Regions from separate parts of the Lysinibacillus sp. LK3 genome, predicted to be linked through region 2. Evidence: riboswitches for the same ligand, from Rfam matches in the RefSeq annotation. Region 2 holds a riboswitch; each other region holds the start of a gene.
The links. A riboswitch is a leader RNA that binds a small molecule or an ion and turns the genes downstream of it on or off. The one in region 2 is predicted to bind S-adenosylmethionine.

Region 1 (5,713 bases), on a different contig from region 2:
AGGAAGGTTGGTATGTTTTTTTAGCTCTCGAACATGCTCCCAATTAAGTGTTGGGTGGAAGACATTTTGCAAGACACCTTGTACGTAGGACTCGAATGAATCATCAGGTAAAGTGGCTGTAAAAACGGGATCATTCATATAATTTCCTCTTGCATAGCCTAGCTTCAATGGTGAAAATTGATTGCGTACATCTTCTTCACGCCAGCCTAGCATTACGGTGTCGACAGTTAAAACGATCGCTTCAAATCCAGCTTCCTCCGCACGTGCAGCCATGCTAAAAGCAATTTCTTCATTAGTAGACCAATATAATTGAAACCATTTTGTTGCAGAAGGCGCAGCTTGAGCAACTTCTTCAAGAGCAAAAGTGGACACAGTGCTTTGTATATAAGGGATATTTAAAAACTGGGCGGCACGTGCAACGGCAAGCTCACCTTCATCGTGAACCATTCCGTTCATGCCCACAGGAGCAAAAAGCAAAGGAGTTGGATATGTTTTACCAAACAAATGAACCGATGTATCAACGTTTGACACATCATTTAAAAATCGGGGAACAATGGAATACTTCTCAAAAGCTGCACGATTATTGCGCAGTGTTTGTTCACCGCCAGCACCTGAACGGATGTAGCCAAAAGGGCCAGCTTCGATTTTTTCCGCTACGGCCTTTTCTAAATCTGCAAAGCAAATGGGGAAGGGGGCTTGTGCAGTTATATTTTTTAAGAGTAGATCGCCATCAGTTATGTTTGTCATCGTTACTACCTCACTTATTTATTGAAAATAGGCTTTCTTTTATTTAAAAAGGCTTGAATACCTTCGTTATAATCGTCTGAACTAAATGAATCCAAAACTAACTGTGCCAGCTCATCGTTTTCTTCAATTTCACCATCAACAATTGCTTGGATAATTTTTTTGATGCCTGCGTTTGCAATGGATGATTTACTTAATAAATGTTCAGCGAATTGCAATGTCGCCTCATCAATTTCCTCTGGTTCGTGTAGGGCCGTGATTAAACCAATATTTTTTCCTTCTTCAGCTGTAAAAATAGTAGCTGTGTACAAAATTTCCTTTGCCTTAGCGACACCAACAATATTGATGAGACGTTTCGTGCTTTCTAAATTATAGACAATACCTATGTTTGCAGCGGTAATGCCTAGCTTACTCTTAGGCGTTGCTATTCTAAAATCACAAGCATTTGCTAACTCTAAGCCACCACCAATTGCTAAGCCCTGAATCATAGCAATTGTCGGGTGTGGAAATTTATAGAGAGCATCGATCGCCTTTAGAGCCAATTCATTATAGGCTTTAGCATTGTCTGTAGCATAACGAACATCTAAAAACTCGCTAATATCTGCACCGGAAGAAAAGGCTACTTCATTGACACCGCGAACAATTAAAAGTTTGATGGAAGAATCTATCCGGAGCAGCTCTAGTTGGTCTACTATGGCTTGAAACATTGCCCTTGATAAAGAATTCCGTTTATCCGGGCGGTTTAATACTAACGTTGCAATATAGCCATTTTTCTCTACATAAATTTCGTTTGTCATCTTCATTCTCCTCTTAATCTTTTTTCAACTTCGCGGCGAAGCGGTTACCAATGGATTGAATGCTCTGCACAAGGATGATTAAGATAAAGACAGTTGCATACATCACATCAACCTCATAGCGCAAATGACCATAACGGTAGGCAAGGTCACCTAAACCGCCAGCACCAACCATTCCTGCCATTGCTGTTGCACCAATTAATCCTATTGTGGCAATTGTTAAGCCTAAAATAATAGATGGTCGCGCTTCACGTAATAGGACATGCCAAATGATATGGCGACGTTTAATACCCATGGCTGTGTAGGCTTCTACTACTCCGGAATCCACTTCTAAAAGCGCAGATTCCATCAGCCGTGCAATATAAGGAGCTGTGTAAACAACTAGTGGAACGATTACACCTTTAACACCAATTGTTGTACCTACAATTAACTTGGTAAAAGGTAAGATGAAGAATAATAAAATGATAAATGGAACAGAGCGAACAATATTGATAAATAGATTAAAAAACTGATAGAAAAATTTATTTTCAAAGGATTGTCCTGGTCGTGTTAAAACGATTAATAGCCCTAATGGAATGCCAATCAGAATGGAGAAAAATAATGAAATTCCGACCATTTGAAATGTTTCGATAATTGCTTTGCCAATAACATCTGACCAATCTGTAAAGAAGCTTTGGATACTACTCATTGAACACACCTCCTAATTCTTCCACTGCCACGCCATTTTCTGAAAAATACGTTAACGCCTTTTGGACAATCTGCGTTTCGCCATGTAAATGCACCACAATATTGCCGACAATACCGTTTTTTAATTCAATAATATTAGCTGTTAAAATATTTGGTTGCACATCATATACCTTAGTGACTTCTGCTAATAATGGCTTACCAGTACTTTCACCAAGGAATGTTAAACGGATTACACTTCCTGAAACATTTAATTGCTCAATAAGAGAAGGGGATAAATTACGTTGTGAAATTGTATTCAAAAACTTTCGCGTTGTAGGGTGCTTCGGTTTCGCAAAAAGTTCAATCGCTGTGCCAAATTCCACAACTTTCCCTGATTCTAGAACAGAAACCTCATCGCAAATTTTTTGAATTACATTCATTTCATGTGTGATGAGCAGAATCGTAATGCCTAATTCACGATTAATTTTTAACAACAATTCAAGAATGGCTTCCGTTGTCTCAGGATCAAGTGCACTTGTTGCTTCGTCACTAAGTAAAATCTCTGGTTCCTGTGCTAAGGCACGTGCAATAGCCACACGCTGTTTTTGACCACCTGAAAGTTGATTTGGGTAACTATCTAGTTTATCTGTTAAACCGACAATTTCAGCATACTTAGCTACTCGGTTTTTTACTTCCGCCTCTTTATAGCCTAGTAGCTTTAAGGGAACTGCAATATTATTGTAAACTGTTGCTGTTTTTAAGAGATTAAAGTGCTGGAAGATCATCCCGATTTTTTGGCGTGTTTGACGTAATTCGTGAAGAGAAAGGGTCGTAATGTCTACATTGTCTATCACTACTTTTCCTGCTGTAGGACGTTCTAGTAGATTAACGCAACGAATGAGTGTACTTTTACCAGCACCACTATAGCCGATTACACCATGAATTTGTCCCTTTTTTACGTGAAGGTTGATGCCATCCACAGCTTTTATGATGCCTTTTTTCGATTTAAATTCTTTTGAGATATTTTGTAATTGAATCATGCGATTGTTTGCTCCTTTCTCAACCTTCTAAAAAGCAAGAATCTGCTCGTCTTCCCATTGGGGAATTTCAGCAGATTCTTCGGCTTTATAGAAGCTTTCTGAACATATTACCAGCTAGGGATTACAGAACCTTTGAATTCCTCTTCGATGAATTGACGCACTTCGTCAGATTGGTAAGCCTCAACGAACTTTTTAATTGTTGGATCATTTTCATTTTCAGCACGTACAACAATATAGTTCACGTATGGAGAATCAGTAGATTCCAATAAAATAGAGTCATCTTTAGGGTTAATGCCAGCCTCTAGTGCAAAGTTTGTATTAATAGCTGCTACATCTACTTCACTAAGTTGTTTAGGAATTTGAGCTGCCTCTAATTCAATGAATTTTAAATTCTTTTTGTTTTCTTCTACATCACGGATCGAGGCTGTTAAGTCTGCACCCTCTTTTAACTTAATATAGCCAGCTTCCTGTAAAACAAAGAGGGCACGTGCTCCATTCGTTGGGTCATTTGGTAGGCCAAACGTTGCACCGTCAGGAATGTCATCAAAGGATTTATATTTTTCTGAGTAGATACCCATTGGATTTAAAATCGTCTTGCCCACTGGTACTAAATCTGTATCATGGTCTTTATTAAATGTATCTAGGAAAGGCTCGTGTTGATAGCTGTTCGCATCAAGATCACCTTCAGCTAAGGATGTATTAGGTAAAACATAGTCAGAAAATGATTTTAGTTCTACTTCTAGCCCGTTCTCTTTTGCTACTTTAGCGGCTACTTCTGCAATTTGTTCGTGTGGACCAGAAGTGACGCCTACAACGATTTTCTTTTCATCAATTCCTTCAGCTTGGCTTTTACTATCTTCTTTAGAGCCACAGCCTGCTAAAGCTGCTACTAATGTTAAACTTGCTAAACCTACTAAAAATTTATTTTTCTTTTTCATGAAAATACCTCCAAGATTGTTTTTATCGGTTTTTTGAAAATAAAAAAACTCTCTTACAAATTAAGAGAGGCTCATGAAAAGATGTCCTCTCTTATCTATCAAACGAAGATCGTTTGCAGGATTTAGCACCTTCCTATAAAAGGAGGTTGCCGAGCTTCATAGGGCCAGTCCCTCAGCTACTCTTGATAAGAGATTTATAATATTTTTTTGTAATTCCGATAGAACTAATATAATTTATAGGGTATAGTAAGTCAATAAATAATTTTTAAATTTTTTATATAATTATAATATTTCGACGCAAAAGAGGGATAACAATGTCTGTAAGAGTTAATTATGGTATAGGTTCATTTGGTAAGGTTATTAGTGCTCGTTTTCTAACGGGAACAGATATCATTGAAGGAATTGAAGCGCTTTGCGAAGAGAATAGTATAGAGTCAGCAACAATTGTAAGCTGTATTGGCAGCTTTCAAAAAAGTAGCTTTGTTTATTTAGTGCCAGATGCAACAGTTCAAATTCAAGTTCGTTTTAGTGATGTGATTGAAAAAGAGGGACCATTAGAATTTATTCAAGGTTCAGGTGTGGTGTGTAAGCGAGATGGTGGATATGAGACACATTTCCATGGTTCTATGAGCGATCAATGGGGTGTTGTATCAGGTGGGCATTTAATAAAAGGGGGCAACCCTGTTATTACTGCTGACATCGTGTTGGCAGAGGTACAAGGGATTCAACATATTCGAAAATGGGATGATGAAACAGGTCATGTTCAATTTTATCCATTAGAAAATGGTTTAGGGCAACCAAGGAAAATTGAAAAATAGTAATAATCCTGTAGCTAGGGATAGCTACAGGATATGGCGTCATTATCTTATAAACAATTGTAATTGCTCGATTCTATGGATTGCTTCACGTAAGCGCTCCTCACTAACCAGCAATCCTACGCGAACATAGCCTTCACCATATTGACCGAAGCCATTACCTGCTGCTACAGCGATATCAGCTTTTTCGAGCAAAAGATCAGCAAACTGTTCACTTGTATAGCCTAGTGGTACAGGGAGCCATGCGAAGAAGGAGCCACTTGGAGCCGTAACATGCCAGCCAATTCTTCGAGCTTCTTCAATGAGTACATTGCGGCGACGCTCATAAGTAGCTCGTAGTTCATCCGCACATTGCTGGGAAGCCGTCAGTGCTACTGCTGCGGCTTGTTGAATGGCAGGGAATTGACTACAAAACAGATGATCCTGAATTAGATTAATAGCAGCAATAATCTCGGCATTCCCTACAGCGAAGCCTATACGCCAGCCAGCCATATTATAGGTTTTCGATAATGTATACATTTCAACTCCTACTTCTTTTGCACCCTTTGCTTGAAGGAAGCTAACTGGTTTATTACCGTCAAATCCTATTGCCCCATAAGCAAAATCATGTGATACGATAATATTGTGCTCCTTCGCAAAGCGAACGGTCTCTTCAAAAAACGCAAGTGATGCTGTACCACCTGTAGGGTTGTTCGGGTAATTTAAGTAAAGAAGCT
Region 2 (5,713 bases):
TTTGGGGGCATAGGTATGGAGGAAAATTATTCCCTTGCCTTTTCATACTATGAAAAAGCAGCTTTGCAGGGACATGCGGATGCTGCCAATAATTTAGCAGATATGTACTTTAATGGCGAGGGCGTAGCAACGAATTATACATTAGCAAAAAAATGGTTTGATTATGCTGCACAAAAGAATGTGGCAGAGGCAATGTTTACGTTAGGAATAATTTATGAGCAGGGGTTAGGCGTTGAGGTAGATGAGAAAGAAGCTTTTAACGCCTATAAAAAATCAGCTGAGGCAGGGTATGTGGAAGCACAATATCGACTTGGTGGAATTTATTTAGAGGGGCGCTTAGGCCTAGCGAAAGATGTCAATCGTGGTCTGTTTTGGTATGAAAGAGCTGCGGAGCAATATCATGTAGACGCCTTTTATGATTTAGGTTATATATGGAGTAATGGTCTGGCCGGAATACGCAATCTCGAAAAAGGTATTCATTGGTTTAAGCAGGCTGCACTTCAAGGAGATGTAGAAGCCAAGCTACAGTTGGGGCATATTTTTAATAAAGATACAGGGTTAGATAGAAATCTGAAAGAAGCTATTAAATGGTATGGACTCGCGGCAGATGCAGGATCCGAAGAAGCGGCTAAAATATTACAGGAACTTAAAGGATTGTAAATTTAGTGTTAAAAAAACATAGGTTTTTAGAATTATTTATGTTGCTACGGTATGAGGGTATTTTGGTCTAAAATAGACTGCTGTTTACGAGTATTTAGATAGATCATGATTGAGGATATAAAATATTAGTATAGTGAAATTTGAAGATGATCGATAAAAAAGTAGAATAAATATAAAGCAAGTAAGCATAATAAACAAAAAAATAGTTAAAAAAGCTACCCAATAATATTGTGGTAGCTTTTTTATAGTTTATTACGCTTTATTTAACAACAAGGACTTTTTATACATTTTGTGTAAAATAATGGTATTAATAAGATTGACAGTCATTTATAAAATGATTAATGTAAATGAGTGATTTTGAAAAGAAGCATACGTAAATAATTTACTGTTAGTCATGTAGGGACTATATCTGTTTGCTGAGAGCAAATGACCTTAGGATAAATTGAGCAAATGGGTACCCGACATACTTTTGGAGGAAGTTTGTCATACGGAATTGCGCTATCGAATGTAACCATTAAATCTGACTAATCAGATTTTATCGGTATTTTTTCGTGTATCCATCAATATGTTAAAAGGGATTTGATGTTTCTCAGCCTGATGAAAGTAAACGGAATGAAAGAGGGAAGATGTGTGATTTTTCAAAAACAAAGAAAGACGAAGGTATTGGATTTACAGCAATACACAGTGAAAATGGATTTGTCCTCTCGTCAATCGATGGCGAAGCAAATTGAAATGCTAAACTTAACGAAGAACGACTTACAATATTTAAAAGCTTTCCAGCCAATAGTTATGGATAATGTAGATCACATCGTAAACCGTTTTTACAACATGATTGGAACAGAGCATCATTTGGTAGATATTATCAGTCATCATAGTTCTGTAGAAAAGCTTAAAGTAACATTACGGCAACATATTATTGAAATGTTTAACGGAACCATTGATGAGATGTATTACCAAAGGCGTGTAAAAATTGCAAAGGTGCATGTCCACATTGGGCTTAGAACACAGTGGTATATCTGCGCATTCCAAGATTTATCGATATCATTTATTGATTTAGTCGAAAAAAATATAGAATTTCCACAAGATCAATTTAATACGATCAGAGCTATATCGAAAATTTGTAATTTTGAGCAACAACTCGTTTTAGAAGCTTTTGAAAACACTGTGGAACAACTGAAAGAAAAAATGGTTCATGAAAAAGAAGCGATTGAACGACAGATTGTAGATTCTTCGGAAGCACTTGCAGCTATCTCGCAGGAAACCAATAATTCATTTTGCTGCTTAAGTAAGCAATCTGACGAAATTAAACATTTGGCAAAAAAATCACTCGATGTGTCTACACTGGCTGAAAACCAAGCACTTGAGGGTCGCGAGCGTTTAAAAAATCAATCACAAAATATGCTCAATATTAGTCATTCTCTTCATGATATAGAAGAAAATATTGAACAATTATCAGGTATGTCTAAGGAAATGGAAACAATTATGAGTGTTGTGACCAATATTGCGAATCAAACGAATCTATTGGCTTTAAATGCTGCAATTGAAGCAGCACGTGCTGGGGAAGCGGGAAAGGGCTTTAGCGTAGTGGCCGATGAAGTACGTAAATTATCAATTCAGACAAAAGAATCTGTTACAGCGGTGGCTTTGTTATTGAAAAAGACAGGTGAACGAACAGAGAAATTAGAGTATTCTTTGACCAACATTCAAGATGAAGTTGCAGCAGGTGAAGAAAATATGTTACAAACTGAAGGCCAATTTACGAGTATATTGGGAGCCATGACAGAAGCAAAAGATCAAAATGAGTGTATGGCAACAAAAATACAAGCAATTGTAGGCATATTAAGTGAATTAGGCACTTCATTTACTGAGGTAACAAATTCAGCTGAAAAATTAGCGAGCTTTGCGCAAAATTTAAAAGGATAGACTACTAACATTTACATTCTATTTTTCATATTTTTAGACGTAATAAACACTATAGTACCTATTTAAATGTTTGTTGTGAAGTTATCGCTATAGAGGATCAATTTTATAGAGATTCAGAAAGTAAGAGCTATTTCACTGATGAAATAGCTCTATTTTTGCTAAATTTGTAAAGGGTTTAACGTAATTTTCAATGAAAAAGGATTATACTGTAGAAAGAATGAATAATAGGGGCGGTTATGATGAAAACAGTTGTTGTTTTAGGCGGCGGTATTACAGGACTATGTACAATGCATTATTTGCAACGTCAAGTGAAGGAACATAATTTAGATGTTCGTCTAGTGCTTATAGAAAAAAATACATATTTAGGAGGCAAATTATATTCAGCACATGAACAAGGTTTCATCATGGAAACGGGTGCTGATTCTATTGTAGCCCGTCATCAAGGCGTTATGGAACTCGTGCAGGAGCTTGATTTTGAGGCGGAATTAGTTTACAACGAAACAGGTATTTCTTATATTTATACGAATAATGAGTTACATGCTATTCCGGCAGATTCAACTTTCGGAATACCGATGAGTGTAGCATCCTTAGAGGAAAGTACACTTATTTCCGAGCAGGGAAAAAAAGAAGCGTTGAAGGATTTAACATTGCCAAACAATGGCTTCACAAAGGAAAGTTCTATCGGTGAATTTTTAACTTACTATTTAGGAGAGGAACTGGTGAAAAACCAAATTGCACCAGTGCTTGCAGGTGTTTATTCTGGAGATTTACATCAGCTTTCTATTGGCTCTACTTTACCGTATTTAATTGATTATAAGAATGATTTTGGAAGTATTATTAAAGGCTTTGATGCGAATCGTGAGCAATTTGTTAAAGCAGCGAACAAAAAATTTATATCCTTTAAAAATGGTTTATCTTCTTTAATTGATCGACTTGAACAAACCTTATCCGATGTAGAAATTATCAAGGGTGTTACTACACTAAATGTTCAAAAACAAGATAAGAACTACACAATTTCCTTAGCTAATGGTGAAATTATTGAGTCAGATTATGTCGTTTTAGCATTACCGAACGATACTGTACAAAATCTGCTACAGGATGAATCTTTAAACCGCTATTTTGACCAATTTACGACAGCGTCAGCGATTACTATCTATTTGGGTTTTGATGTGCCAGACGCTAAATTGCCAGCAGATGGAACGGGCTATATTGTTTCCCATAATTCAGACGTAACTTGTAATGCAGCAACTTGGACTAGTCGTAAATGGAAGCATACATCGAAAGAAAATAAATTACTTGTGCGACTCTTTTATAAGAGCATCAATCCAGCCTATGAGCAACTACGCGCCATGACGGATGAAGAATTAGCAGCAGTTGCTTTAGAAGATGTGAGAAAGAGCCTAGGAATAGAGGAGCAGCCAACCGTTGTGAATGTAACAAAATGGATTGATCAAATGCCTAAATATGATCTAGCGCATCGTGAAGCATTACAAGGATTACTACAAGAATTACATGAGAAATATCCTAATTTATCGATTGCAGGGTGCTCGTATTTTGGCGTAGGTATTGGTGCTTGCATTCAAAACGGGAAAAAAATTGGTGAAGAGCTTGCAAAGGAACTTGCCAATTTCTAAGGTTTTAAGTGGAAAAAAACTTTGTTATGTGAAATAGTCTTGACTCATTCGTCAGTAAACGATATGATTCTTTTAATTATTTAAAAAATTCATACTTAATTCTTATCAAGAGAAGCAGAGGGACTGGCCCATTGAAGCTTCAGCAACCAACTTTATTGTCAGGTGCTAAATCCAGAAGACCGTTGAGTCGAAGATGAGAAGGAACAACAATGATGAATCGTTAAAGCCTTCTTTTTTTATGAAAGAAGGCTTTTTATTATATAGAGACATAGGAAGAGAGGCTAATTTTATGGGATTGCTTGAAAGGTTAAAAACGCATGTATTGACGGCAGACGGTGCAATAGGCACAGTGCTATATGGCTATGGATTGGAGTATTGCCATGAGGAAATGAATGTTCAGAGACCCGAGTTAATTGAAAAGATTCATAGAGAATATATTGCAGCTGGTGCTGACATCATTCAAACGAATACGTACGGTGCAAATGCCATTAAATTAGCTCGCTATGGATTAGAATCACGTGTCCAACAATTTAATGAAGCTGCTATCACCATCGCAAAACGAGCAGCGGCTGATGGCGGTCAATTTGTTTTAGGAACAATTGGTGGTATTCGGGGAATTCGTAAAAGTGATGCAACCTTGGATGAAATATTAGCAACTATTGAAGAACAAGCAAGCGTCTTACTTGCAGGGAATCCAGATGGCCTTTTACTTGAAACTTATTATGATTTTGAAGAATTAACAGCAACCTTAAAGATGCTACGAGAAAAAACAAAATTGCCGATTATTGCACAAGTTTCTATGCATGAGCCCGGTGTTCTACAAAATGGGATGTCTTTAAATAATGCTCTCCATGAGCTTGAAGCCCTAGGTGCTGATATTGTTGGTGTCAATTGTCGACTAGGTCCACACCATACAATTCAGGCATTTGAAGGTGTAGAACTTCCTAATAAGGCATTTATGTCGGCCTATCCAAATGCATCACTTCTGGACTTAGAGGATGGGCGTGTCGTTTATGAATCAGAAGCTGATTATTTTGGTCGAGCGGCTGTTGAATTGCGTGATCAAGGTGTACGTTTAATAGGGGGCTGCTGTGGTACAACACCCAAACATATTGCAGCAGCAAAGAAGTATTTAGAAGAGTTATCACCGGTTCAGGAGAAGCATGCGAAGCCTAAAAAGATTGAGATTGTTCGGGAAGCGGAGCCAACAAAGTATGAGCCTCTTCATGAAAAGGTTAAACGTGAACGCTCTGTCATAGTAGAGTTGGATACGCCTAGACATTTAGAGATTGATGGGTTCCTTGAAGGAGCAAAGCAATTATATGATGCAGGTGCAGATGTAGTTATGATGGCAGACAATTCATTGGCCTCTCCACGTATTAGCAATATTGCAATGGGCGCATTGTTGAAGAGCTCACATGGTGTACGCCCACTAACTCATATTACATGTCGAGACCGTAATTTAATTGGTCTACAATCTCATTTAATGGGGTTAA
Region 3 (5,713 bases), on a different contig from region 2:
TCGATATCGTCATTATGGCGGCTGCGGGCTCTGATTGGGTCATTGACAAAGTATATGATCAATCAGGTAATTTAATGGAGGAAACGGGGAAAATGCCTTCTGACGAACCACCTATTATTCATTTTAAAAAAGCACCAAAAGTATTAGGTCAAATTAAGGGATGGCAACCGAATGTAACGTTAGTAGGCTTTAAGCTCGAAGCAACGAATGATGAGGAATTCTTGTTAGCTCGTGCCAGACTGCGTATGGAAACAGCCAATGCACAATTTATGGTAGCAAATAGCTCTCAGTCTTTATATGGGGGGGATGAACCTCATTGGATTGTACCTGCTGATGGACAGCCTCTTAAAGTAATGGGCAAGCAAAAAACAGCAGAAGCTTTAATGATGTATTTACAAAATCAATAAATGTGAACTGTGTAGAGAAATATTTCTACGCAGTTTTTTCTTGTCTAAAAGGTTAGCATCCTATAATATTTACTTAACGGTCGGTAAAAAAGGAGGGCAATAATGGGAAATAAAGAACAAACTTTTCACAAAATTATAGAAATTGCTTATGGGATGTTTGCGGAAAATGGATTTGAAAAAACAAGCTTAGCAATGATTGCTACAGAGGTCGGTATTTCAAAACCAGCCATTTACTATTATTTTCAATCAAAGGATCAATTAATCGCTTTCATATTTGATGAATTGTATAAAGAAATTCAACATGATGTTGCTGTGGATTATAAAGAGCTTTCTTCTGCTAATTTTAAGGAGGAATTACTTAAGCTAGGCTATAAATCTATTGAGGCACAGGACAAGGACCCTTATTTTAATAAAATATTTAATCAATATGTACTATTAGCGGCCCGCGATGAAAACTATAAAAGACAATTAGTAGAGCTAGAAACCAGCTTTTTAACGAGCTTTGTTGCTATCCTACGATATGGCGTACAGCTAGGCGTGCTAGAGGATACTCCCCATATAGAAGCGAAGGCACAAATGCTAGCCCTCGTCTATGATAATATCGGTAATTTCATGTTAACAGGCAACCAATTGAACTATAGGGCTATTTGGAAGGAGGCAGTGAATAGCGTTATCCAAGGGGGCAAAGATGACAAAAAGAAATGATGATCGGCGCATTGAAGGTCTTGATTTTGCAAGAGCTCTCGCCATGCTTGGCATGTTCATTGTCAATTTTGGCGTCATAACAGGTTCTACAACGAATGGTTCAACATGGTTAATTGCCTTCCAACATCTTTTCGAGGGACGTGCTTCGGCCGTATTTGTCATGCTAGCAGGGATAGGGACAGCCTTAATGACTCGTCAGGCTAGAGAGAGTAAGGACTCAATCCTTCTTCGTCAAAATCGACTTACTTTGTGGAAGAGGGCGCTTTTGTTATTTACGATAGGGATAATATTATATGCAATCGGCTGGACAGGAGATATCTTACATTATTATGGCGTGTATATGTTTGTTGCTGCTTGGTTGATTGCCCAATCCAAGAAAATGATGATCTTCATAATCGGTGCCATCCTTATCCTTTCACAATGGCTTCAAATTCAATTTAGTTACCTTGCTGGTTGGCATCCAACATATGTACTACTAGAGTATCTTGATTTTTGGACACCAGCAGGATTTATAAGAAATTTGATGTTTAATGGCTATCATCCACTATTCCCCTGGATTTGCTTCTTTCTGATAGGTATGGTAATGGGCACATTAGATTTAACAAATCATACATTAAGAAAAAACTTACTGGTGATAGGTTTATTGTTAGTCATCATGACTGAGACTTGTTCAACGTTATTCATTAAGATGACAACCATTCATTTATTAGATGTAGAGAGTGCATTGTATTTATTTGATACAGGACCGATTCCACCGAATATGATGTATGTCCTATCTAATTCGGCTTCGGCTATTGTCATCATTGTTGGCTCCATCTATCTTGTAGAGACATGTAAAAATAAAGTTATTCAATCTTTCATATTAACAGGACAAATGTCTTTAACGCATTATGTTGGCCATGTTGTTATAGGCATTGGAATACTAATTATTTGCCAAAAGCTGGAGAACCAAACACTTGCTTTTTCCATGCTGTATGCCTGCTGTTATTTTTTAGGATGTGTCGTTGTTTCTGTATGGTGGAGGACTAAACATCATCGAGGCCCACTTGAATTCATGATGAGGAAATGGAGCTTGTAATAAATTAATGGATTGCCATCTATTTCTCACTGACTAGGCATAAAATACTTTAGGTATAGGGAGTCTTTTAATCTAAACGACATATTGCATAGTATTCAACTAGGTTTTCTAATATTTTGTATTGACATTCCTATAGCAGAATTATAGAATTATTTTCAAGAAACGCAGTACTCTTATCAAGAGAGGTGGAGGGACTTGGCCCAATGAAGCCTCGGCAACCGAACAACAGGTGCCAAATCCAACAGATGGTGTCTGAGAGATAGGAGGGGCTATCAATCAGTTTGATGCGTTGGCCTCTTTATGAACAATAAGGATAAAAAAGAAGGGGTGTATCGTATGGCTCAGTCAGTAAAAGTAGATGATAAGAAACTAGAGGCAATTGCGAAGGCGATTCAAAATCTTGAATTTGGTGAAGTGCATATTACGATTCAAGATGGTGTGATTGTGCAAATTAATAGGCTTGAAAAGCAGAGATTTCCGCAGAAAAAATAACAATGTTTTCAGTAGAACTTATGTCAAACGGCCACCTATAAGCATGAAGGATTTCCTGTGCTTACAAGTGGCTCTTTTTTTGTGTAAAGGCTAGCTATAAAAGCTTTTTGGTATGGGACCGATATGACGGCGATGATAAAGCAAAGGCTCTTTTTGAGCATTTGTAATGTCTACGACCTGCCCAATAAAAATGGTATGGTCGCCAGCATCGATTTGCTGAAATGTTTTACATTGTAAATTAGCTGCTGTATCATGTAAAATCGGTAGTCCTAAAGAGGAAGTTGACCATTTTGCTTGTGCAAAGCGATCAGGGATTTTACTGGCAAATAGTGTACATAAATGCTCTTGATCACTCGCTAAAATATTGACCGCAAAATTTGGCGCAGTCGTGAAATAAGGATGGAGCTGAGATTTTTTATCGAGTGACCATAAAATAAGGAGCGGGTCGATTGAAACAGATGCAAAGGAATTGACGGTTAAGCCAATCGGTTTTGTGTCATGACATGTCGTGACAACTGTTACACCTGTAGGATAATTACCTAATGCCAATTTAAAAGCAGCTACTAAATCTGTCATTCAAATCACCTCTTTATGAAATTAGTGAACGGAGTTTGTAGGTAAACGAAACTTTTTTTCATATCCTACTAGTAACTCCTTTTCTTGAGTAAATTTTAAACTAATCAAACATACAGGTAAAGGTAATGGGGAAAGAAAGGGGAATGGCCATGACTTTATATTTTGATCATTTGGTTCATCAAGTGGAATCACCAGAAAATATAAAGGTTTTCTTCAATAAACGAAATGTCCATACAGTGAATGGTGGGCAGCACACGATGTGGGGGACTTATAATACGTTAAGCTACTTTGGCTTAAGCTATATTGAACAAATTGCTATCTATGATCGTGATTTATTTGAGCAAGCGGCACAATACCCATATTCCCTACATTATACGTTTAAACGTGATCAAGAGCGCCAGGGATTTTCTCGAATTGCTCTGCGCACAAAAAATATTGAGGAAGAGGGTCGACGCTTGCGAGCATTGGGCTATGAAGTATATGGACCAGATGCATGTAGCAGAACAAGACCAGATGGCACTGTGGTAGAATGGAAGCTACTGCATTTTGGTAAGCCAGATCTGCCAATTGATTTTCCATTTTTGATTGAATGGGCGGAGGAAGATGAAGAACGTTTGGTTCAATTAAAGGCAAGTGGTGCCATTGATGTCAAACAGGCTATAACGATGGAATCCGTCCAATTCTACGTCAAGGACATGCAGGCAACAGTTAAGCTGTGGCAAGAGGTGTTACAGCTACCAGTGCCTACGCAATATGAGCAGTATTTGTCACTACAGCTACCGAATATGCGCTTAGATTTCTATGAGGAAGAGAGCGCGATGACAATGACACTTGGTCATGTCAAAGAGGGACCATTTGGTGTTACATTAAAGGATCCTAAACGAACAAAGGAAACTTTAGTTTGCCCTGGTGCTTTTTATTGGATAAATCGATAAGGAGAAAAGGCTGGGCCATAACTAACTGGGACCTTCATTAAGCCGAATAATCTTTAAATTAACAAACATGATAACTAGAAAAACCGAACTATTCCGAAACACTTCGTAAGCGTTTTAGTGGATAGCTCGGTATTTTTATGGGCTGAAACACTTTTGCTTCCGCCTTTTTACATAAGTATTGAAAAACAAAACCATCAATAGAATTTCTGGTGCTGGCTACTTGCTTTCCTGTGGATTTAGCGTTACAGAGGAGACCCTGGAGCGAAATCACCTCCTCACCTTGCTAGAAAGTTTTAGCTAGTGACATGATCTTTAATTCAACAATATGGAAAAATCCACTTCATCAGAGAAGTGGATTTTCGTTGCCAATTATTATTCAATTGTCATTTTTTTCGGTGTTTCTGTACCTGTATACCAATCAAATTCAATTTCAAATGAATGCTTGTCGCCCTTTTTTGTATAGGAGTATTCGATTTTGAGCTGTTCACTTGGGCTGACAACTGTTGGCTCTGTGTCTTGAACAAAAGTGAATTCACCATTTTCTTTAAGCTTTTTTGCAATCGTTTCCAGTGTTGCTGCAAATTCTGCTACACTTTGTCGTTCTTTATGCTTCAAAATAACTTCAGTCATGGGTTTATTTTGTTTTTGCATCGAAATCCCTCCTTACGTATTGTTACTTCTATTATAACATGGAGGGGGCATTCAGCTTATAAAACAATACAAAAAGCGGATGAAGGAAACGATGCATTTCCTAATCCGCTGCTAATCTGGAACTACACGGATAGTCCCATTACGCTTATAGTTTTACAACATTTGATGCTTGGGGTCCACGATTGCCTTCCACAACATCAAATGAAACCTTTTGACCTTCTTCAAGTGTACGGAAGCCTTCCTCCTGGATGCCCGTAAAATGAACAAATACATCTTCGCCATCATCACATTCAATAAAGCCATAACCTTTTTCATTATTGAACCACTTTACGATCCCCTGTTGCATAAGCATTCGCCTCCAATGCGCTTGAATGTAAAATAAAGTTAAATAAATGGTGCACTCATTGAGAAAATGTGAAAAAATTGCATTTTCTCTTAGAACATACAGGAATTGAACAAATAAGTCAATTGATTGACGAAATGCTTGCATATCTGGCTTTCTTTTTTTTCACAATTAAGACTATAATGGAAATGAACAACATAGAAAGTAGGATGCCAAATGACAACGAAAAATCAACCATTATCAGATTTAGAAATCGCTAGTCAAGCAGTGATCAAACCTATTACGGAAATTGCCAATGCTGCGGGTATTCCAGAGGATGCTCTTGAGCAGTATGGACGCTACAAAGCAAAGATCGACCCATTAAAAATTACTGCTCAGGGCGAGGATGCAAAGGTAGTATTAGTATCAGCTATAAGTCCAACCCCAGCTGGTGAAGGAAAGTCGACTGTGACTGTTGGACTAGCAGATGCCCTTCATCAATTAGATAAGAAGGTGATGGTCGCATTACGTGAACCATCATTAGGTC
Region 4 (5,713 bases), on a different contig from region 2:
ATCGAAGAAATCAAAGCAGCCATATACGTGTATTTGCACCATTCTTAGAAGATTTCTTTGTTGCGCTTGGGATTACGCCAATTGCTCAATTCAGTCATTCAAAATGGGGGAAACAAGACTATTTAGGTCTACAGAAAGTGCCAGATATCGATGTACAAAATAGAGAAATGGATCGACTCTTTTACTATAAGCCAACTTTAATTATGTTAGATTCTGGTGTAGAGCGTTGGGAATCCTTTCAGCACTTAGATGAAGTAGCCCCCGTCTGCCATCTTTCACACCCTGGAGAGAATTGGCAATCTACTTTATTTAAAATTGCAGATCTAACAGGAAAAACCTCCTTGATGCAAGACGTAATCCTACAATATGAAGATAAAGTACAACAAGCAAAAGGAATTCTTAGCAAATCTGTTTATGGGCAAAGTGTAGCATTTCTCCGTATTTCAGCCATTGGCATTACTCTATACGCGGGTCCTGAATGTGGCTATACGGGCCCCATTTTATATCGTGACTTAGGTTTAATGCCACATTCACTAGTATGGAGTATTCCGCACAATCAACGTAAAGCACAACTGACATTTGCTCAATTGTTGCAATTAGATGCTGATCATTTATTTATTACCTTTGATAAACAACATTCCATTTATGAAAATGAGGAACGTGCTATTTTAAAAACTCCTACTTGGAAAAACCTAGCTGCCGTTAAAAGCAACTGTGTCTATGAAGTAGACTTTTTAACATGGATGAATTATGGCATTTTATCACATAGTAAAAAAATTGATGATGTCTTGAATGTACTTGGCTAAAAGGAAGCTTACTTTAGCTTCCTTTTTCAATGATTAGGACAAACATTGCACTGCTAATAACACCGAAAGCCGTTTTGCTACATAAGATAGGATATCAGTTATAGGATAGGAGGAATGACCTTGTATTACAATCCTTATCCGTATTTTGTGCATCCCTATCATTATCCAACATCGCCTATCGCTAATCATTTTGCCATTAGACCCTTTTCGCAACATCTAGCAATGCCGACCAATAATCCTTTTCCACCTGTCGATACACACAAATTAAAAGCTTCAGCATCACGGATAAAGGCGATGATGCAGCAAGCCCAATTACTTACGGATAAAATAGATAGCTCCCAACAATTCGCACATGATTTAATGAATGCTGCTCAACTTTCAAATAAAACAGAGGTTGAAAAATTAATCACATCAACAGGCATTACGATGAAATTTGAAACAAACTATACACCAGACAGTTTTAGAATACGTCTTATTGATAATGATTGTTGTGGAGTCACCTTAAATTTGAATTGGTGAAAATTCCTAGTGAACTTGTAAACTATAAAAAACTATGCTAAAGTGTTTGTATTGTTATTTCTGAAAATTCTTATATTACTTTTCTTATCAAGAGAGACGGAGGGATTGGCCCGATGAAGTCTCAGCAACCAGCTAACAGTATGGTGCTAATTCCAATTGGCAAAATGATCAGCCTTGAAGATGAGAAGAAGAACTACCGTTGTTGCAGCAGGAGTCCTCTTCTATTAGGGGACTCCTTTTTATTTACAACTATTTTTACAGAAAGCAGGGAAATCAATGTCTAATGAACTTTTACAAGCATTGCAATTATTAAAATCGAAACAGTGGGTTGACTTAACACATACATTCGGCCCTAATTCACCACATTTTTTTATGTTTGAGGACGCTAAATTTGAAACGTTATTTTCTCATAAGGACGGTTTCTTCGCTCAACAATTCACGTTCCCTGGTCAATATGGCACACATATCGACCCACCCATTCATTTTGTGCGAGATACTCGCTACTTAGAAGAATTAGAACTAAAAGAGCTTGTTCTTCCCCTTGTTGTTATTGATAAATCACAAGAGGCTGCGAGCAACCATGATTTTTCATTAAGTGTTGAAGATATTCTTGATTTTGAGGACAAGCATGGAGAAATTGAAGCAGGAACATTTGTAGCATTACGCACAGATTGGAGTAAGCGCTGGCCAGATAAAGAGGCTTTCAGTAATAAGGATGCAGATGGACATAACCATATCCCTGGCTGGGGTTTAGAAGCTTTACAGTTTTTACTAAAAGAACGCAAGGTAAGCGCAATTGGTCATGAAACTTTCGATACGGACTCTGCTGCTGATTTTCGTAAAAATGGCAAGCTAGATGGCGAATATTTTGTGCTTGACCAAGACACCTATCAAATTGAGCTAATGACGAATTTGGACAAGCTACCTGCGAAAGGCGCTATCATCTTCAATATCGTACCTAAGCCAGAAAAAGCATCTGGCTTCCCTGTGCGCTCATTTGCTATTTTGCCATAACATAAAAGTCGGTATAGCGTATACCGACTTTTATGTTTGTCCATTTCTTTTTTTGAATAAAAAGTAAGCAATGAGCATCCCTACAATAAATAAAAGGATAAGATAGATACTATAATGAGTCAGATAGTATCCAACAAATCGCCATTTCTCTCCAAGCATCTTTCCTAATGATATAAATGTGAACGTCCAGATAAATGCCCCTGTATAGGCAAAAAGCGCAAACTTTCTATAAGGATAATTATTAATAGCCGCAATATATGCTGTCAAATGGCGTACCCCGGGGATAAAATAGCCAATTAATAATAGGGTAGGTCCTATTTTTGTAAACATCTTTTTCGTAAAGTCAATTTTTTGCTCTGTAATATGAATTTTAGGGCCATATTTCTGCAATAACGGTAAGCCAAAACGATAACCAATATAATAGCTTAAGGTAATGCCTCCAACCGCACCAATCATTGCACTGACTAAAGCAGGAATATGTTCAAGACTTTCTCGGTAAACACTATAGCCTACATAAGTTAGAAACACCTCATCAGGAAGTGGCACCCCTACAATACCTCCAATTAGAATCACGATAATTCCAAAGTATCCGTAATGTTCAATTAGAGACTGCACGTGATGTGCCATAAATCATCCCACCTAAAATTTATTAAAATCTACCTGCTATATATAGTGTAGCCTCAGCGCTCTAAATGACTTGAAGCTGACGTAAAGCAAAATTGATACCGCCATCTGTAGATGTCTTTGTAACAAAATTCGCAACACTTTTTAGAGCTTTACTACCATTTCCCATGGCAATTCCTACTCCTACATATTCCAACATGTCAACATCATTATCCCCATCCCCAAAGGCAATCGCATTCTTAGGGTCAATATTGAAATGATCAAGCACCGCTTTAATAGCTATAGACTTCGAAACATCCTGCTGTAATACATTCACAATATAAGGATGCCAACGCTGTAAAAATATATTCGAAAACTGGCTAGTATATCTTTTTTCAGCCAGCTCATCCGCATATAGACACATGAGAAAAACCTCTTCATCTACAATTTTTTCATTTATAAGTGGAAAATCCCGTAAAGATAAAGTTTCTTGCATCGCTCTTAAAGCTACTGGACTTTGTATGCTATTCATGGATAGCTGCTCTGTAAAAAATGTTAGGCTATGCTGCTGTTCCTGTGCAAATGCCTGTACATTGCGGACAATTTCTTTGGCAATCGGAGTTTTATGTATGACAAGATCCTTATGTTTCACATAGGCCCCATTTGCAGTAATAAAGGTTTCAATCCCCAGCGCTTTTAACTCATAGCACATAGATAAGGGTCTTCCAGTAGCCGCTACAAGATGGATTCCTTTTTCTTGCAATAGCTGAATAGCTTGTTTTGTACTTTCTTCCACACAGCCATCCTCGTAATTAATCAATGTGCCGTCTACATCAAAAAACACGATATTATACTTCATTTTGAGCACCTCCTTTATAGTCATTTAGAACCATTTATAATTTTTCTCCCATGAAACATGTGAAAGTATTTTGACAAACTTTAAGCAAACTATATAACTTCCTTTTGCACCACCGATAAAAACTATTACAAGCGTATTTATAATAATATTTAACTAAAAATTCCTTGAATATTTTTATTTAATAATTCTAAAGGAGTATACCAAAGAACACAAAATTGTTAAAATAAAAGATAATATCTTAAATACATTGAACGATAAAATCTTACGTATAAATAGAACAAAAGAAATAAAATTTTAGTGCACGCAAAGGAGTTGATTCTTATGGCATTTAACATTTACTACTATGAAAGTAGTGTGGATTGTAAATTTTGCAAAAAGCAGTTTACAACTTATAAAGTTCGCCCTAATCGATATAAAATTATCGAAGAACAGACGGATTTCATGCCTGTTTACGATGGCCTAAACCCTTTGCTATATGAAGTTGCCGTATGTCCACATTGTGGTTATGCCTACCATAAATCTATGACACGGACATATGGACCTTTCATGCTACTCATTGATGAACTATACATTAAAGAGCTCCAGAAACCTATGGATATCTGTCAGGAACGTACAATTGATGATGCCATTATCAGTTTTAAGCTCGCCTATTTAGTATCCCGTGCATCAATGGAAGAATCTCTTTTAATGGCGAATTTCGCTTTAAAAATTGCTTGGCTCTATCGATTAAAAAAGGACGAAGAATCCGAAAAGCGTTATCTTTTTGCAGCTAGAGACTTTTATAGTAAATCCTTTGCCTCTAATCAAGAAGGTGGAGAGAGAATTCAGTTTTTACATGCTGAATTAAGCCTTCGACTTGGTGATATTCCTGAAGCAAAAAAAGGATTTTCACGCTTAATCGCTGATCGAAATGTTTCGCCAAAATATCGCAAGCTTGCACGCAATCGTTGGGAAAATTATAAATATGACGAACAACCCATAACAATTAATGAAATCATTAATTAATGGGACGAGGAGATGATTAATTATGTTGCTATTTCAAAAGAAAATTGATGTGAGAGAAGAGGATATATTTTCAGAGCTACATCATTTTTTATTAAGAAAAAATAATCGCTACCTAACAAACGAAGAAGTTGTCGCTCTAACAGGCGTATCATCTGAGCTGCTTTACAAATGGGTAAAAGCAGGAAAATTAAAGAACTCCATTTTTCCTAATTTAGGGGCTCCATGCGAACGATGTGGACAGATTACGCAAGCTAAAATTTGCGTGAGCTGCTCTTCCTCCATTGTTGGGACATTAAAACAAGAAGAAAAGGATCGTGCATGGTTTAACCAAATTCAACGTAACCATGTAAGAGCAAGTACGTATCACTATAAATAGCATTCCAACATCTCCATCAATTGGAGGTGTTTTTCTTTTTTACATACTAAATTTAAACTAATTTTAAACAAATTCTTCCTAAACTTTAAACTTGCCTTTCTATAATTAGTATCAATATAAAGTGAAGGGCTGATAATTAATGAGGAAAGCTAGGAAACATAAGGTTTTATTAAGTTTTGCACTGGCAAGTTTAATGACAGTAAGTGGAGTAGTAAATGTCTCTGCTGCTGTCCCTGTAAATGAGCAGATTATTAAAAACGATTCTGCTGTCAAACAAGCTAGGACTTCTAATGAAACATTACTTGATTGGAAAAAATGGGCGAATGACCATGCATACAGCCTGTCATCCATCCAGCCTGAAACGTTTGACGGACAAAAAATTCCCGCTAACAAATTTGACGATTTAGAGATGCTAAAACCTTTATTACATGATAAACGTATTGTCTTTTTAGGGGAAAGCTCTCATGGAGTGGCGCAATTCAATCTAGCGAAAACACGTTTAATACAATTTTTACATCAAGATATGGGCTA

Region 1: linked by a shared signal. The riboswitch ahead of VK91_RS13180 (MetQ/NlpA family ABC transporter substrate-binding protein) and the one ahead of VK91_RS18750 (bifunctional homocysteine S-methyltransferase/methylenetetrahydrofolate reductase) in region 2 are both predicted to bind S-adenosylmethionine.
Region 3: linked by a shared signal. The riboswitch ahead of VK91_RS01510 (YezD family protein) and the one ahead of VK91_RS18750 (bifunctional homocysteine S-methyltransferase/methylenetetrahydrofolate reductase) in region 2 are both predicted to bind S-adenosylmethionine.
Region 4: linked by a shared signal. The riboswitch ahead of VK91_RS15390 (cyclase family protein) and the one ahead of VK91_RS18750 (bifunctional homocysteine S-methyltransferase/methylenetetrahydrofolate reductase) in region 2 are both predicted to bind S-adenosylmethionine.

Annotation. Positions count from the first base shown of each region.
Region 1 is NZ_LDUJ01000017.1:144,123-149,835, forward strand. Features, by position in the region: gene VK91_RS13160 (alpha-hydroxy acid oxidase) at 1-747, opposite strand, end outside; gene VK91_RS13165 (enoyl-CoA hydratase/isomerase family protein) at 762-1,541, opposite strand; gene VK91_RS13170 (methionine ABC transporter permease) at 1,555-2,226, opposite strand; gene VK91_RS13175 (methionine ABC transporter ATP-binding protein) at 2,219-3,244, opposite strand; gene VK91_RS13180 (MetQ/NlpA family ABC transporter substrate-binding protein) at 3,352-4,182, opposite strand; SAM riboswitch class I at 4,271-4,374, opposite strand; gene VK91_RS13185 (PPC domain-containing DNA-binding protein) at 4,497-5,000, shown strand; gene VK91_RS13190 (pyridoxal phosphate-dependent aminotransferase) at 5,043-5,713, opposite strand, start outside.
Region 2 is NZ_LDUJ01000026.1:55,309-61,021, forward strand. Features, by position in the region: gene VK91_RS18735 (tetratricopeptide repeat protein) at 1-660, shown strand, start outside; gene VK91_RS18740 (globin-coupled sensor protein) at 1,291-2,583, shown strand; gene VK91_RS18745 (protoporphyrinogen oxidase) at 2,823-4,217, shown strand; SAM riboswitch class I at 4,317-4,417, shown strand; gene VK91_RS18750 (bifunctional homocysteine S-methyltransferase/methylenetetrahydrofolate reductase) at 4,507-5,713, shown strand, end outside.
Region 3 is NZ_LDUJ01000001.1:319,024-324,736, forward strand. Features, by position in the region: gene VK91_RS01495 (phosphopantothenoylcysteine decarboxylase) at 1-407, shown strand, start outside; gene VK91_RS01500 (TetR/AcrR family transcriptional regulator) at 510-1,112, shown strand; gene VK91_RS01505 (DUF418 domain-containing protein) at 1,096-2,190, shown strand; SAM riboswitch class I at 2,361-2,456, shown strand; gene VK91_RS01510 (YezD family protein) at 2,527-2,682, shown strand; gene VK91_RS01515 (flavin reductase family protein) at 2,773-3,258, opposite strand; gene VK91_RS01520 (VOC family protein) at 3,408-4,193, shown strand; gene VK91_RS01525 (amphi-Trp domain-containing protein) at 4,566-4,844, opposite strand; gene VK91_RS01530 (cold-shock protein) at 4,990-5,190, opposite strand; gene VK91_RS01535 (formate--tetrahydrofolate ligase) at 5,404-5,713, shown strand, end outside.
Region 4 is NZ_LDUJ01000021.1:79,095-84,807, reverse strand. Features, by position in the region: gene VK91_RS15400 (helix-turn-helix domain-containing protein) at 1-806, shown strand, start outside; gene VK91_RS15395 (hypothetical protein) at 927-1,325, shown strand; SAM riboswitch class I at 1,407-1,512, shown strand; gene VK91_RS15390 (cyclase family protein) at 1,602-2,339, shown strand; gene VK91_RS15385 (DedA family protein) at 2,370-2,966, opposite strand; gene VK91_RS15380 (Cof-type HAD-IIB family hydrolase) at 3,028-3,801, opposite strand; gene VK91_RS15375 (DUF2225 domain-containing protein) at 4,123-4,806, shown strand; gene VK91_RS15370 (hypothetical protein) at 4,829-5,182, shown strand; gene VK91_RS15365 (erythromycin esterase family protein) at 5,322-5,713, shown strand, end outside.